Regions from separate parts of the Paenibacillus nicotianae genome, predicted to be linked through region 2. Evidence: riboswitches for the same ligand, from Rfam matches in the RefSeq annotation. Region 2 holds a riboswitch; the other holds the start of a gene.
What was found. A riboswitch is a leader RNA that binds a small molecule or an ion and turns the genes downstream of it on or off. The one in region 2 is predicted to bind thiamine pyrophosphate.
Positions count from the first base shown of each region.

Region 1: linked by a shared signal. The riboswitch ahead of tenA (thiaminase II) and the one ahead of ACFSGI_RS00530 (ABC transporter substrate-binding protein) in region 2 are both predicted to bind thiamine pyrophosphate.

Region 1 covers NZ_JBHUGF010000011.1:171,499-179,543, forward strand. The annotation lists gene ACFSGI_RS19510 (GNAT family N-acetyltransferase) at 1-354, shown strand, start outside; gene ACFSGI_RS19515 (nucleotide excision repair endonuclease) at 517-873, shown strand; gene ACFSGI_RS19520 (hypothetical protein) at 1,096-2,919, opposite strand; gene rluF (23S rRNA pseudouridine(2604) synthase RluF) at 2,947-3,654, opposite strand; gene ACFSGI_RS19530 (TIGR01777 family oxidoreductase) at 3,775-4,671, opposite strand; TPP riboswitch at 4,843-4,946, shown strand; gene tenA (thiaminase II) at 5,099-5,785, shown strand; gene ACFSGI_RS19540 (ECF transporter S component) at 5,803-6,399, shown strand; gene ACFSGI_RS19545 (ABC transporter ATP-binding protein) at 6,377-7,975, shown strand; gene ACFSGI_RS19550 (energy-coupling factor transporter transmembrane component T family protein) at 7,972-8,045, shown strand, end outside.
Region 2 covers NZ_JBHUGF010000001.1:112,190-120,234, forward strand. The annotation lists gene ACFSGI_RS00510 (TatD family hydrolase) at 1-573, opposite strand, end outside; gene ACFSGI_RS00515 (ABC transporter ATP-binding protein) at 573-1,391, opposite strand; gene ACFSGI_RS00520 (ABC transporter permease) at 1,378-2,175, opposite strand; gene ACFSGI_RS00525 (MTH1187 family thiamine-binding protein) at 2,184-2,474, opposite strand; gene ACFSGI_RS00530 (ABC transporter substrate-binding protein) at 2,500-3,537, opposite strand; TPP riboswitch at 3,656-3,767, opposite strand; gene ACFSGI_RS00535 (pyridoxamine 5'-phosphate oxidase family protein) at 4,006-4,422, shown strand; gene ACFSGI_RS00540 (aspartyl-phosphate phosphatase Spo0E family protein) at 4,716-4,892, shown strand; gene ACFSGI_RS00545 (bifunctional 2',3'-cyclic-nucleotide 2'-phosphodiesterase/3'-nucleotidase) at 5,227-7,512, shown strand; gene ACFSGI_RS00550 (EAL domain-containing protein) at 7,756-8,045, shown strand, end outside.

The sequences.
Region 1 (8,045 bases), on a different contig from region 2:
CGTAAAGTATCCGGGCTAAGCGAAATGAGTGTCGAAGGCGCAAGTAAAGGATTGCCGAATACCCTATTTGCTGTTGTATTGGAAGAAGAAGGACAAGCGATTGGCATGGGCCGAGTCGTAGGCGATGGCGGATTATTTTTTCATATTACGGATATCTGTGTACGTCCTGAATATCAAGGTAAAGGTTACGGTAAAGCAATTATGCGCGAGATCAAAACATACTTGGAAGAGAATATGTCTTCTCAATCCCATGCGGTATTATTTGCAGACCCACCGGCAGACCAATTGTATGCGCAATATGGATTTACCTATACAGCTCCTCATTCCTTAGGCATGTGGTGGAAAAAAGAATAGACGTTGCAAACATTGTTTGATGCAATAGACTCATATAGCATGGATGCTAGCAAAATCATATAGAGATAGCTATCTACATCATGGTAAAATGAGAGTATTCGTAGTTTTTGAGTGCGAATTATGATAGGATAAACACCTATATACAATGAGGAAGTGACCATATTGATTACTATAACAATCCCGACAGCGGATGTTACGATTACCAAACAAATTAACCCTGAGCTTAGCCATATTTACGGATTTACCGATTTTCATCTGATTTCGCGTGAAACAGGCGGTATCTTTATGTTCTATAACGAACAAGATGAATTACTATTTGTCGGTAAAGCACGTAAGCTTAGACCTCGTATCAAAAAGCATTTCGAAGATACTGTATCACCGATCAAAGATCATCGTGATGAAGTGACGAAGATTGAAGTCTGCTTGATCGACAACGCTATGGATCGTGAGATTTACGAGACGTACATTATCAATACACTACATGCGAAATACAATGTAGAAAAAGTATTTTACAAGTAATCGCCGAAATCAGATAAACAAAAAAGCATGAATAAGACCATAAAAGTCTAAATTACATGCTTTTTTATTTTATTTAAAGTTTCAAATAAAAAAAGAGCATAATTTACGTTTGCTTTTTTTGCTAAAAGAAATCAGAGATTTCTTTATTTAGCAAGCAACGTAATATTAGCTCTAAAACTCAAATTTAATGTTTCTACTTTAAGTATACTAGAAATCAGTATGTTAGTCAAACATTTTTTCTATTTCACCTAAAAAAGAAAATCTATTAGGTGGCATAGTTGTAGTTCCTTTAAAATTCATTAATTTTAAAAGTTCTAAATGACTCCCATTATTATTTGTATTAGAAATTATAAATTTCAAGCTATTTTTGTAACTGTTATAATCTACTCTTTTATAATCATTAATTTCTGTTAAAGTTTTTTGTTTTCCTATATCGTGTATCCAACTATAAGAGATTGCATTTATAATTGTTTCCACATAATATTTTAAACGAACATAAGTATTGTCTAAAATCTTAGAATCATTTATTCCACTATGTGTAAGCATATTTCTTAATCTATACATTTGTTTAATATCATTATTAAGGACAACTTCAAGTTGTGCTAATGATTTTTGAGAATCGCTTACTGAATTGAAATTTTGTAGAGTCTGTTGATTGATAAATTCATTAGTAGCGAATTTAAAGTTAATGGTATTCCACCATGTATTTTTAAATTTTTTATAAAATATAAAAATACAGAATTTATCAGCAATTGTTAGATTTTCTTCATTTATACCATTAGATATTAAATTATTATCTATATGTTCTATTAGAAATAGTGAAGAGTATTGACTATCTTCACTATGCAAAGCAACTAATCTTCTAAAAAATGTCTTACTAATTTTTCTGAAATAAAATAATCCCATATAAGGAATAAAGTTTTTAACTACTGAGTCTAATTTATTATCATTGACTGAATGAACCATCATAAATTCCATAATACTCCATAATGTCATAAAAGCAGTTCTTTTATCAGTAGATTGATTAAGAATTTGCATCCATTCGTTTAATCTTAGCATTTCGCTATAAATATAATCATTTACGTTTGTAAAATTAGTATTTTTCCAAAGATTTTCAAAATGCTTTATCTTGACAGTTGTATTAGCTCTTTTGGAATTAGTTTGATACAATTTGTTTTCTTTTTTTATCAAAAAATTAAATTGAGTTTTAGAAATTTCTTTATACATCACTATTTTATCAGAAAGATCATTTAAGACTCTATCTACGTATAAACCATCTAGTTTAATTAATTCAAAATAAAACCACTTTTTAGAAGCTGCTTTTCTGTTTTTTCTACTTTTAATTTTATTTTCAAGCTCGTATTGTGTAATTATTTTTTCAATAAAACTGTGTATATTAGACTCCGTACTAATATCAGTTTCAACCATTATAGAGCATTTTGTTGAATTATGCTTGTGAAGGTGAGGCCTTACTAAACCTTTTAAGTGCGAAAAAATTTTAGTAGAAACTATCTCACAACTTAAAAAATCTTGTCTAAACCAGTTATTACATATGGCATACAATTCTGAAATGGTATTTCCTTGTTGTTCTAAATATTCAATTATTAGAGATATAAGCTCGTCTATTAGAGAATATTCTTCTTGTTTTACAGAAGTATTTCTTTTTAATACATGTTGTAAAGTTCTTATAAAACCCAAATAACAGTTTTGATCTGATAGATTATTGTATAGTTGAGGGATATATGTTGTATTTTTAAGTTCTTTTATTAAAGTCATTGAAATGAAAAGGCTCTTAACTTCTTTAATAGGAATTTCAGCTTTAGTTTTATACAATATACTAGAGTCTATTATTTGAGTGATTGAATTTTTTATATATTCTGCGGATAATTCGCGTATCCCTGTTGGCATGGAAACAAACTGTCTAGATAGTTCTAAAAGACCACATATCGGAAAGCTATTGAATTCAATTTCTCCGTTAGATTTTAACATTTGAAGAAATCGTTCTATAAAATATTTTGTTCTTTGAGTTTGATTATCATTATACATAGTAGCTCCTATTATTTTTATAAGTGATCAACGTTTTTTCGGCGTATATTCCAGATCGCGGAATAAGCGATTGAGTTCATCGGTGGTAAGATCACGCCATTTGCCTGTTGGTAAATTGCCAAGACGAATATTCATAATGCGAGTACGACGTAGCGCACGTACTTCATAACCAAGTGCAGAGCACATACGACGAATCTGACGATTCAATCCTTGAGTCAAAATAATTTTGAATACATATTTCGATTGTTGAACGACCTGACAAGGCAGTGTAACCGTATCTAGAATTTCTACACCGGACGCCATTTGTTTGAGAAAAGAAGGCGTAATCGGTTGATCGACAGTGACGATATATTCTTTTTCATGCTTGTTTTCAGCACGCAAAATCTCGTTGACGATATCGCCATCATTGGTCAGCATAATCAATCCGTCTGAATCTTTATCCAATCGTCCGACATGGAAAATACGCAAGGGATGATTAACAAAATCTACGATATTGCCCCGAATATGACGTTCGGTTGTACTGGTAATGCCTACCGGCTTGTTAAGCACAATATACACATTTTCTTGTTCGACTTTGATCGGTTTGCCTTTGACCCGTACATCATCGCCTTCTTCGACCTGACTGCCTAGCTCGGCAACGACACCATTGATCGTGACAATGCCTTCATTGATCCATTTATCGGCACCCCTGCGGGATGTAATTCCAGATTCACTAATATATTTATTAATTCGCACGTCTAAGCACACCTTTAACTCTAATTTTTGAGTCAGCTATTCCGTTATGACTCAAGTCTATCTCTACGATACCCTTTTTTGCTGTATTTTAAAAGTAATGTTCGTCGGTTCTGTATTTGATTATGACTTTGTATGCAAAATATGTTGAAGTGCTTGTTCCAAGCGTCCGTATTTGAACATAAATCCTTCTTTGATCAGACGATTAGGGATCACCCAACGGCTTTTAAGCACTAATTCCGGTTCTGTCCGAATCACTCTAGCTCCGAGATTAAGCATCCACGTAGACGCAGGCAGACCACCTTTACGATGCATCACTTTGCGCATGGTTGCCATCAGTTCTCGATTGGTGACCGGATTCGGAGACGTGCAGTTGAACACGCCTTCAAGGGATTCCCACTCTTGAATAAATAAAATAATCTGGAATAAATCTTCGACATGAATCCAGCTAAACATCTGCTTACCTGATCCTTGATGACCCCCTAATCCAAAGCGAACCAGATTTTTGAAAGGGGTCATCACACCGCCACCCGGTCCTAATACAATAGCGATACGTAGTGCAGCTTGACGGGTATGGGGAAGGCTAAAAGAGAAAAAAGCGTCTTCCCATGCTTTGGCAACGTCTACCGAAAAACCACTACCAATCTCGCCTTTCGTCTCGGTCATCGGGCGATCTTCGGCATGACGATAAATTGTAGCTGTACTGGAATTGATCCAAAGCGCAGGCGGATGTTCACAAGCAAGGATAGCGTTTCCAAGAATCTGTGTGGTTTCGATTCGAGAGTTCATGATTTCACGTTTATTTTGTTCGTTATAACGACAATTGACCGATTTACCTGCTAGATTAATGACCATTTCTGCTCCATCCAGAGCTTGAACAATTGCTTGGTGATCATCCCATGCGATATGTGGAGATTGTCTGGAAATGATCTTCACTTCAATACCCAATGCTGTCAATCTTTTTTCCACATACTGCCCGATAAATCCTGTGCCACCTGCCAGTACTACTTTACGTGTCATCAAGATCAACTCAATTCTATTTAGATATTTAAATCTATTCACTATTCCTTAGTTATACGTATATTTTACACTATTTTATAACCATATAACTGTAAAAAAAGGAAAGATTACTGCGATAATAGCAGTTGACAGTCTGTTCAATCGTGTGTACAGTAAGATGCAAATGAATCGAATGACCACTAGGGGAGCCTTTGTGTAGGCTGAGACGGGAAAATCCCGGACCCTTGGAACCTGATCTAGTTCATACTAGCGTAGGAAAGTGGAGACTGTGCAAGGGTACCTGTACATATACGTACACCTATTCTGCCGCTCCATAACGGAGCGGCTTTTTTGCATCTATTTGTCCATATATTCCAGTAGTGGTCCTTCTTTATTAACCAAGCGTCAGCGTCGCTATCGATGCTTCTATTCTAAGGAGGATACAGTTATGAGTTTTTCACAGGAAATTAGACAGGCCGCAGACCCGATTTTTGAAGCGATTTTTAATCATCCATTTGTACAGGGGATTGCCAAAGGTGATCTGCGTAGTGAGCAGTTGATCCATTATGTAAAGCAAGATTTCGAGTATCTGAATTCTTTTATGCGTATCTATGGAACCGCTATTGCGAAATGTCCAACACGCGAAGATATGGCGATGTTTAACGAGCAGATTTCATTTGTGCTTCATAGCGAAATTCATCCTCATAATAACTTTTGCGAAGTAGCAGGGGTGAAGTATGAAGATTTACAAGGATATGCACTGTCTCCTTCGTCTCATCATTATATTCGGCATATGTTAACCGTTGCTCATGAAGGTGATCTGGGTGATATTTTGGCGGTATTGTTGCCTTGTCCGTGGACGTATTGGGAAATTGGTGTGAAATTATTGGAAAAAGTGAAGCCGGATGCATCCCATCCTTTTTATGATTGGATCAGCTTCTATGGTAATCGTACCGATACAATCACTCATCAATTCTGTGCTCGGTTGGATGAATGGGCAGAGCAGACTACACCTGCACATCGGGCGCGTATGAAAGAGCATTTTCTTCTGAGTTGTCAGTTTGAATATATGTTCTGGGATATGGCGTACACACTGGAAGATTGGCCTGTACCGATGGAGGTTGCGCGCGTATGAGTTCCCCATCGATCTCTATGACATGGAAAATGAAAGAAGTGGTATTAACCGTTATTCTGGCGGTTGCTTGCGGTGTTATTTATCTGGGATGGTCAACGTTATGGATACCGATCTCTGCTTTAGTCGGCCCGGTTGGTGCAGGATTTATGTTCGGCATCTGGATTATTGCAAGCCCGATCGTTGCTTATATTATTCGTAAGCCAGGGGCGGCATTGATCGCTGAAGTAGCGGCTGCGGCTGTAGAACTTTTAACCGGTAGCCATTTCGGATTATCAGCGTTATTGATTGGTGTATTTCAAGGGATTGGAGCAGAGATCGCTTTCGCTCTATTTGGCTACAAACGCTATAACTTGATGACTTTAATGTTATCAGGCGCTCTAGCGGCAGTAGGTGGAGTGTTGTATAACCTGATCGCTAATGGATTCGGCTATTATACACTGCAAGTATTGATGACTACGCTGGTGATTCAGGTGATCAGCGGAATGATTTTAGGTGGATGGTTAGCCAAAATAATTGTAGAAGCTTTGTGCAAAACAGGTGTGCTAGATCAATACGAAATTATGAAAGTACGGCGGAAGAAGGGGAATGCGAATGGAATCGCTTCTAGGGTGTAAAGACCTGTCGGTACGTTTTTATCATCGAGAAGAATATGTATTACATGGCATTCATTTATCGATTGCACGCGGAGAAAAAGTACTGATACTTGGGCCAAGTGGTAGTGGCAAATCGACGCTATTGTCTGCGCTGTCCGGTATTATCCCTGAACATGTAGAAGCCGAAGTGGAAGGCGAGATTCAGTTAGCTCCTCAATGTGGCGTGATGTTTCAAGACCCGGATTCCCAGTTCTGTATGCTTCATGTAGATGAAGAGATTGCGTTTAGCTTAGAAAATCGCTCTATTCCTCATGCTCAGATGGACAAGATGATAGATACGGTAATGAAGCAAGTCGGTCTGAATATAGATCGTCATACCCCTATTGAGACATTATCCGGTGGCATGAAGCAACGGTTAGCATTAGCATGTCTGTTAGCGCTTGAACCAGAAGTGCTTTTTTTCGATGAACCGACAGCTCAACTTGATCCTATTAGTCGCAAAGAAATCTTTCAATTGTTACGTGACTTAGCTTATCAGTACGGTCAGACAATGGTCTTTGTAGAGCATACATTAGATGGTTGTATTGAATGGATGGATAAGGTCATTCTTATGAATGCGCAAGGGCATATTATAGCTCAAGGCAAGCCAGCAGAGATGATCGAGCAGTATCGTACAGAGATGGAAGAAGCCGGAATATGGCAACCGCAATTATTCCCGTATACATGGGAAGAGGTACAAAACCATCCGTCTCATCCATTAGCAAAGCAGTTGCAACAGACATTACAACAACGCCGCACAGCTACATTACATGCAAACGCAATAGACAATCATCCGTCTAATATTATGATCACCGAGCAACTGGACATCGGGTATCGCCAACAATCTGTGATGAGCAATATGAATATCTCTATCCCAACAGGGGAATGGGTAGCGATTGTTGGGGCGAATGGGAGTGGCAAAAGTACATTTCTCAAAAGCTTAATGCGGTTGGAACGTATTCGTAGCGGACAGCTTTACTTTCAAAATATCCTTTTGAAAAAATGGAGTGATCGTGATCTATATGAGCAAGCCGGATTTGTTTTCCAAAATCCAGAACTGCAATTTGTGACTGATACTGTATTTGACGAGATTGCTTTTGGCGGACGGCAACGGAATTGGTCTGAACAAGAAGTAAACACCAAAACCATACAGTTGCTACAAGAATTTGGCTTAGAAGCATATCAAGATCAACATCCATTTACACTTAGTCTGGGGCAAAAAAGACGCTTGAGTGTCGCAACAATGCTACTCTTCGACCAATCGTTACTGCTACTGGATGAACCTACATTCGGGCAGGATGCGCATACATCCGCGGAATTAATCAAGCGACTGCAACAACGGCAAGCACAAGGAACTACAATTGTAATGGTAACACACGATATGGATCTGGTTGATGAATACGCCAATAGAGTTATTTTGTTTGATCAAGGCAAAGTGGTCTACAATGGGGCACCTTATCATCTGTTTGCTCATCCAGAACCAATCGGCCATCATGCGATTATCCCTCCGCTTCATTATCGGTTGCTAGAGCCACAGAAGGAGCGGAGTATTGTATGAAAAGCAATGATTCGTGGTTATCCACCTTGAATCCGACGATCAAGTTGGTAACTCATTTGTTAGTGATGTG
Region 2 (8,045 bases):
ATCTGGCGTAAATGAAATATGATAACCATGTTCAATCATACGCTGGATCGTAGCGGGGTATCCTTTGAACCAGTGAAAATGAGCCTGAGTGACACCATATTTCTCTAAAAGGTCACAAGCGATCTCTGCATCTTCATAGACTGCATGTAAAATCACCGGCTTGTGATAAAAGGCAGCAAGTTGTAGCAAAGCAGACAATACCTCTATATATCCTTGTTCATCTAATTTCTCGCCACGTGCGATCGCTTCTTGTCGCAGATAATAAGGCAATCCAATCTCACCAATCGCTACGATCTGATCTATACGTTGCTCTATCCACAACAATAACGTCTCTAGCTCCTGCGAGTCGGGTAGAGGCTGTTCAGGATGATATCCATAAGCAGGTCGAACTACAGACGGATATTGCTGGAACAGCTTCTCATTGCGCTGACAGGATGACAGATTCATTGAGACAGTAATTAGCGACTTGATCTGATATTCGGGCAGTGATTGCATCATCTGCTCAATCACTTGATCTTGATATTGATCCAGATGGATATGACTATCGATTAGTGGAGCATAGACAGGCTTCATCACAGATCACCTTCATCAGAATGACGCATCGCATTCATCAATTGTCTACGCAGAGCAATAAATTGTGGATCATCGGTAATCTCTTCACGTCTTGGACGGGGAAAAGGAACAACAATATTATGCAATACAGTAGCAGGGCGACGAGACAGGACATAGATTCGATCTGAAAGTAGTAACGCTTCTTCAATATGATGCGTGACAAAAATAACCGAACGTCTATTTTCTTCCCAAATATTCAATAGCCATGATTGCATTTCACTGCGTGTAAAAGCATCCAACGCACTAAATGGTTCATCCAGACAAAGAAGATCACGAGGGCCTAGCAATGCTCTTAAAAAAGCAACCCGTTGTTGCATTCCTCCAGATAAAGTGTGTGGATAAGATGATGCAAAATCACCCAATCCCACTTTATCTAACCATTGTCTGGCTAATGCTAACGATTCTTTGCGTGGTAACCCTGCCACTTCGCGCGCTAGAATTACATTATCTTCAATCGTACGCCAGGGCATCAAAGCAGGTTGTTGAGGCATATAACCGCTCAATCCTTTACGACCGGTTATATTTTGCCCGTCCAACAGCACTTGCCCTTGATCGGGAAGCACTACACCACCAATCATTTGCAAAAGGGTGCTTTTACCGGAACCGGAAGGGCCGATAATCGATACAAATTCACCTTGCTCTACATGCAGTGAAATCTCCTGAAGCACATGTAACGATTGCTTACCCTGTGTAAAAGATTTGCCGATTCCTTGTAACGCTAATAGCGGTGTAGAGCTGTTGATCGATGAAGTGGCATGTTGAGGTTTATTTAGCGACATCTTTAGAACCTCCTTTGACAGCACGCATTTGTACAGGATGATGCCAGCGAACACACCATTTTTCGAGCATATTAATTAGCATAAATAAAACAAGACTGATCACTACCACTACCAGTATTGCCAAAAACATATGATCGGTGCGGAAAGCTGATTTTTGCAACATCATATAATAGCCGATACCTTCACTGCTGCTTATCCATTCAGCGATAATCGCGCCCATCACACTATATGTAGCAGCAATTTTAACTCCCGAAAAGATCGAAGGTAAGCTAAAAGGTAATTCTAATTTCCAAAAAATCTGGTGTTTAGAAGCACCGATCATTTGCATATAATTAAGCATCGTGCGATCGGTTGTCGCTAGTCCGCTAAGCGCCGCAATCGTAACCGGGAAAAAACACACCAGAATAATAACAATTAATTTAGACAATATTCCAAATCCGAACCAGATCACAAGTAACGGCCCCAGAGCAATCGTAGGGATATTTTGGCTCAAGATCAATAAGGGATATAAGGCTGAACGTAGAAAAGGAATATAATGAAGAACTCCTGCGACCAGTAATCCAAAAGCAACACCGATACTAAAACCGGATAGCGTCAATTGTAAAGTCGCCCATGTATGCAAGCCGAGTCGATCTTTCTCGCTCCATGCTTCATGTGCAATCAATGCAGGGCTGGGAAGAATCCATGTCTCAATATGGAATAGACTGGTCGCAAGTTGCCAGATAATCAGTAATAAAACAACCGCCCCGAGGGGCGGCCATAACCGTTTCCACCATGTATTCATCGTAGACATTAGCGGTACTTCTCGGTTAATCCATCCATACTGATTCCAGATGGACTATGCGCAATTTTGATCTGAGAAATAATACTAGGGCTTCCTTTTTCCACCAACGCTTCGTGCATTTGCCGAACCACTTCCAACAATTCGCTGAGTTCGCCTTCCATCGTGGTCTCCAGTGGATGCACTTCATATTTCACACCGGATGCTTGAATCACTTCTATTGCCCGATCAACATAATCGTAAGAATTCTCACCGGCTTGAGTTTTGGGAATAACCTGAATACTGAGAAGGGTATGTGCCATAGTAGTTATCTCCTTAAATATCGATTTATGATTTGGTTGCTTCAGGTAAATAATCGTTGGTATACGCTTTGGTTGCATCTAACGGTTTATCCAGCAATTTCTGCTTGAACATCCAATCTGCATAACCTGCCCAGACCGATTGTTTTTGCTCGCCCCAGCGTTTGGCATCATCTTGATAACGTGGAGATAACCATTTTTGACTGGCTTTGACCAATGCAGGATCAAGATCAGGTACTGCTTTAAGTAAAATATCTGCTGATTCGTCTGGATGAGCAATCGCATACTGATACCCTTTACTTGTTGCCGCCATAAATGATTTGACCAATGCAGGATCAGTAGTGATCTGCTTCTCATTGGTGACGATAACAGGTGTATAATAATCGAGCTTATCTGAATAATCTTTTACATATAACATATCTAACGGTTGCCCGCGAAGTTCTGCTTCAATTCCTGTCCAACCATAGAATATCCAAGCAAAGTCGATTCCTTTTTGTACGGCTGTAAAATAATCCGCATTACCGATATTCACACTTTTGACTTTGCTGACATCGCCGCCATCTGTATCCATAATCGATTTCATGACAGCTTCTTCAACAGGCGATCCCCATGCACCATAGGATTTGCCTTCCATATCTTTAGGGCTTTTGATTCCGCGATCGGTAGGAGCGGCAAAGCCAGATGTATTATGCTGGATAACTGCTGCAAGAGAGACTAACGGAACACCTTGTACCCGCGCTTGAGTTACACTTTCTTGATAGCTGATTCCAAAAGGTACTTCACCAGAAGCAACCATCGTATCTGCTCCCCCTTGACCAGGAGCGATAATTTCAACATTTAATCCTGCTTCTTTATAGTAGCCCTTAGCTTGAGCAACATATAAGCCGGTATGATTCGTATTGGGTGTCCAGTCTAGGACGACTTTAACATCTTTCAGTCCAGATGTTGATCCTGTTGGATTAGCTGTATTACTTGTGCTTGTTGCTGAACCACATGCAGTGGTGATCCATAATAAGCCTACCATTAACCAGGGTAAGCTTTGACGCCACCTTTTTTGAATTCTCATGAACAGTCATCCTTCTTTCTTCTAGCTCAAATAGTCAATCCTGTAGTACTGGATAAAAGGCATAAAAAAAACGCCCCCATCGGGACGACATAGGTGCAATTATAAGCTAGAGTACAGCATATAACGACTTGTTACTTTCCTACGCTGGCATTATCCAGATCAGGTATAAGGGTCTGTATTTATCACAATACACTCTCAGCCAGTTGCAACTAGCTCCCCTGTACATATGCGGTTTTTTTACATTGTAATTATAGACCAGAGGGTATCAACTGTCCAGTAAAGAGAATCCGGTGTCATCAGCAAAAGAGAGTGCATTTCGGTTCAGTCTCGCTGTCTAAGGGTATTTACATATACGGAAGTTTGTAACTAACAAAAGTTCCATTCAATATTTTTCTATACGTATCGAATCGATATACATAGATACAGATATTGAATACCCATACGTTTATATACAGGAGGAGATTGATCATGAGTAAAACAGCTGAAGAACAAGCCATTTTGACCGCTTTAGAAGGTAATCCATTTTGCGCACTAGGTACAGTAGAAAATGACAAACCTAAAGTACGCTACATGGCACTATATAACGAAGGCTTAAATATTCATCTCGCGACAAACCGTAAAACACATAAAGTCGAAGAGTTAGAAAAAAATCCGAACTGTTATGTATTGTTGGGTTATGAAAAAGGCGGCACTAATCAAGTCGTTGAAATCGAAGGTGTAAGTGCTGTATCTACCGATGACGAATTGAAAAAACGTGTCTGGAAAGAAGAATTTAAAGAATGGTTCTCCGGTCCAGAAGATCCTGATTATGTGATCTTAGATATCAAACCACAAACGATTGAATATACAGATCAAGACGGTAACAAAAAAACGTGGACTGCGTAATCTGATCAAGCTTTAAGTGTTCAGTATTGCAGTCATCACATAAACGACTCGGAATTTGAAATTTGCGAAACAAGAGAATGACTGCAAAATTCAAATTCCGAGTTTTTTCGTCTTTATTTTTCCATAAAAAGGATAAAATAGGTACTTGAGGAACTTGATAAGGTATACTCAAATAAGGTATAAAAAGGTATATAGAAATATTCTATAGGATAATCTGTAAATTGACGATGATGGAAGAAAATGAGAGTTCCATGTATAGCAAGATATAAGGAAATATACTGGAGGTGGTTTCCTTGAACTTAAAACAAATAGAACAACAGATTGAGCAGGAACGCCGCATATTGAACCAGATGGCAGAAGAACATGGTATGCGCGATTATCGTGTGTTAGACCAATCAGAACAATTAGATCGAATTTTAGATATGTATTTTCAATATAAAGATCGAAATACTAATTTTTTAACACCTTAGTCTTAATAAATTATCAATTATGAAAAGAAACATGACATAATCATGTAAATTATAGGATTTTTCGCAAATTAAATCTTATTTTCATAAAAAATAGAACTAATAACCCTTCAAATATATCAGCCGATAGTATACAATTCTATCATGCGTTTCTTTTGGTAGCCTTTTTCCTATATATCTGCCTACTCTAAATCATGATTTTAGATATGATTTTTCTAAAAATCAGCATGTAAAGTGTAGTGTCACTGTTTGGTCATGCTGTTATACATATAAGGCGAAGAGATTATATAGGAAAAGGTGGAGCAAATGCGAATATATTTGGGAGGGGTTTTTTATTTTGAATTTGGGAAACAAAACATTTAAAAAAGCAATTACTGTCATCGCAGCGCTGCAATTGTTTGCAGTGTCGGCAGTTCCTGCTTTTGCAGCCGAAGCCACTTCTTCTGAAGCTACAGTGAAATTGCGTTTGTTGGAGACGACAGATATTCATGTGAACGTGATGAACTATGATTACTATTCAGATGCAGCCACAGATCAATACGGATATGCCAAAACAGCGACATTGATCAAAAATGCGCGTGCCGAAGCAACCAATAGTGTATTGATTGATAATGGTGATCTATTGCAGGGTAATCCGTTAGGTGATTATGTAGCCAAAGTTAATCCTTTAAAAGCAGGCGAAGTGCATCCTGTCTACAAAGCGATGAACCAATTGGGATATGATGCAGGAAATATCGGTAACCATGAATTTAACTATGGTCTGGATTTCTTGGGTAATGCTATCAAAGGCGCTAACTTCCCGTATGTAAATGCAAATATTTATACAGATGATGGTACAGGCAAAGGCGAGAAAAACTACTTTACGCCTTACTTGATTTTGGATAAAGAAGTAACCGATGAAAGTGGAGCCAAACATACTATTAAAGTAGGTGTTATCGGCTTCGTACCTCCACAAGTTATGCAATGGGATAGCGCAAACTTGTCGGGGAAAGTGGTTGCCAAAGATATCGTTGAAACAGCGAACAAATTTATTCCACAAATGAAAGCAGAAGGCGCAGATATTATTATTGCTGTTCCGCATTCTGGTTTTGAAGATATTCCTCAGACAGAATTGATGGAAAATTCCGTATTGTACTTGAGCAAAGTGCCAGGTATCGATGCGATTATGTTCGGACATGCACACAAAGTATTCCCTAGTGCTGATTTCGCTGGTAAAACAGGCGTTGATCTAGAAAAAGGGACAATTAATGGCGTTCCTTCGGTAGAGCCAGGTTTCTGGGGCGATCACCTAGGTATTATTGATCTTGAACTCAAACAACAAGGCGACAAATGGACAGTATCTAATTCTAAAGTAGAAGCTCGTCCAATCTATGATACGGCTACCAAAAAAGCATTAGTCGATGCAGATCAAGGCGTAGTTGATTCTGTATACCATGAACATGAAGAAACATTAGGTTATATCCGCGGGCCTGTAGGTGAATCAACAGCTCGTATTACCAGTTACTTTGCACTGGTAGAAGACGATCCATCGATCCAGATCGTAACCAATGCTCAAAAATGGTACCTGGAGAAACAACTTCAAGGTACAGAGTATGAGAACTTGCCGATTCTTTCTGCTGGTGCTCCATTCAAAGCAGGTGGACGTTCAGGAGCAAATTATTACACAGATATTCCAGCAGGAACAATAGCGATCAAAAACGTATCTGATCTTTATGTATATCCAAATACAGTTCACGCTGTTCTTGTAAATGGAGCAGAAGTGAAAAACTGGTTGGAATGGTCAGCAGGACAATTCAATCAAATCGATCCAGCTAAATCTGGTGAGCAAGCGTTAATCAATATGGATTTCCCGACATACAACTTTGATGTTATTGATGGGGTTACGTACCAAATTGATGTAACACAACCACCTAAATATGATGCAAAAGGTGCTGTTCTGAACGCATCTTCTAACCGTATTGTGAATTTGCAATTTAACGGTAAAGCGATTGATCCTGAACAAAAATTTGTAGTAGCGACGAATAACTATCGTGCTTCTTCGTCCAAATTGGCGAACCCAGATGGCAAACGCATCATTCTAGCTGCACCAGACGAGAACCGCCAAGTGATTATCGATTATATTCGTGAAAACAAAACAATCAATCCGGCTGCTGATGGCAACTGGTCACTTGCACCAATCAAAGGCAATCCAACAGTCACATTTAACACTTCTCCAAAAGCAAAAGACGCATTGTCCAGTGCCAAAGCAGTAGCAGGAGCAGATCCAATCGCTTATGTAGGTGAAGCAGCAGATGGCTTTGCTAAATATTCGATCAATCTGTCCAGCGCGGCAGCAGGTAGCAAGCCAGCAGTAACACCTGCTAAACCGGTGAAACCAGTAACACCAGCGAAGCCTGCCAAACCAGCAATAAAACCAGTTCCAGCTCCAAAACCAACCAAACCGGCTGTAGATAAGCCAGCTAAACCTACAGACAAGCAAACGTATATCATCAAAAAAGGTGATAATCTGTATCGTATCAGTCTGAAATATGGCGTAACTTGGGAAGAACTTGCAAAATATAATAAAATTACAGACCCAACGAAACTTCAAGTTGGAGATGCGATCGAGATCCCTGCTAGTTAATAGCAACTTGAATAAAGTGGGATAATAGACGCATCAACTTCAAAGACTGCAATAGTCACTATATTGCAGTCTTTGGTGTATTCAAAAATACGACTATGAAGCCGATAATATACTGAATGCCTAATGTGGTCTTGGGTTGAGGATGTTATAATAAAAGAAATTAAAAATAAAGTAACTCTCTTTAAAGTCGATTAATTTTCATGTGTATTCTACGTTTTTGTTTTAATATTAAGGAGGATTTCTATGAATTGTAGCGGTTGCAGTTATGTTCAACCGATAGAAGACCAAGGAACAGTGTCCTTGCGACCGCTTTCTTCTTCTCTTGAAAATCTAATTCGACAACAGTCTTATGATACGTATATCATGGAAGATATTTGCTCTATTTCATATCAATCAAGAGAACAGATGCTGGATATTATGCACTGGGTACGTAGTTTACCTGAAGAAATTACATCTTGTGTATCTGTAGGTTTGTTAGGTTCAGACGATATTGGTGGCGAGCCAGTATGGTTGCCATTGTCTGTATTTGTTAA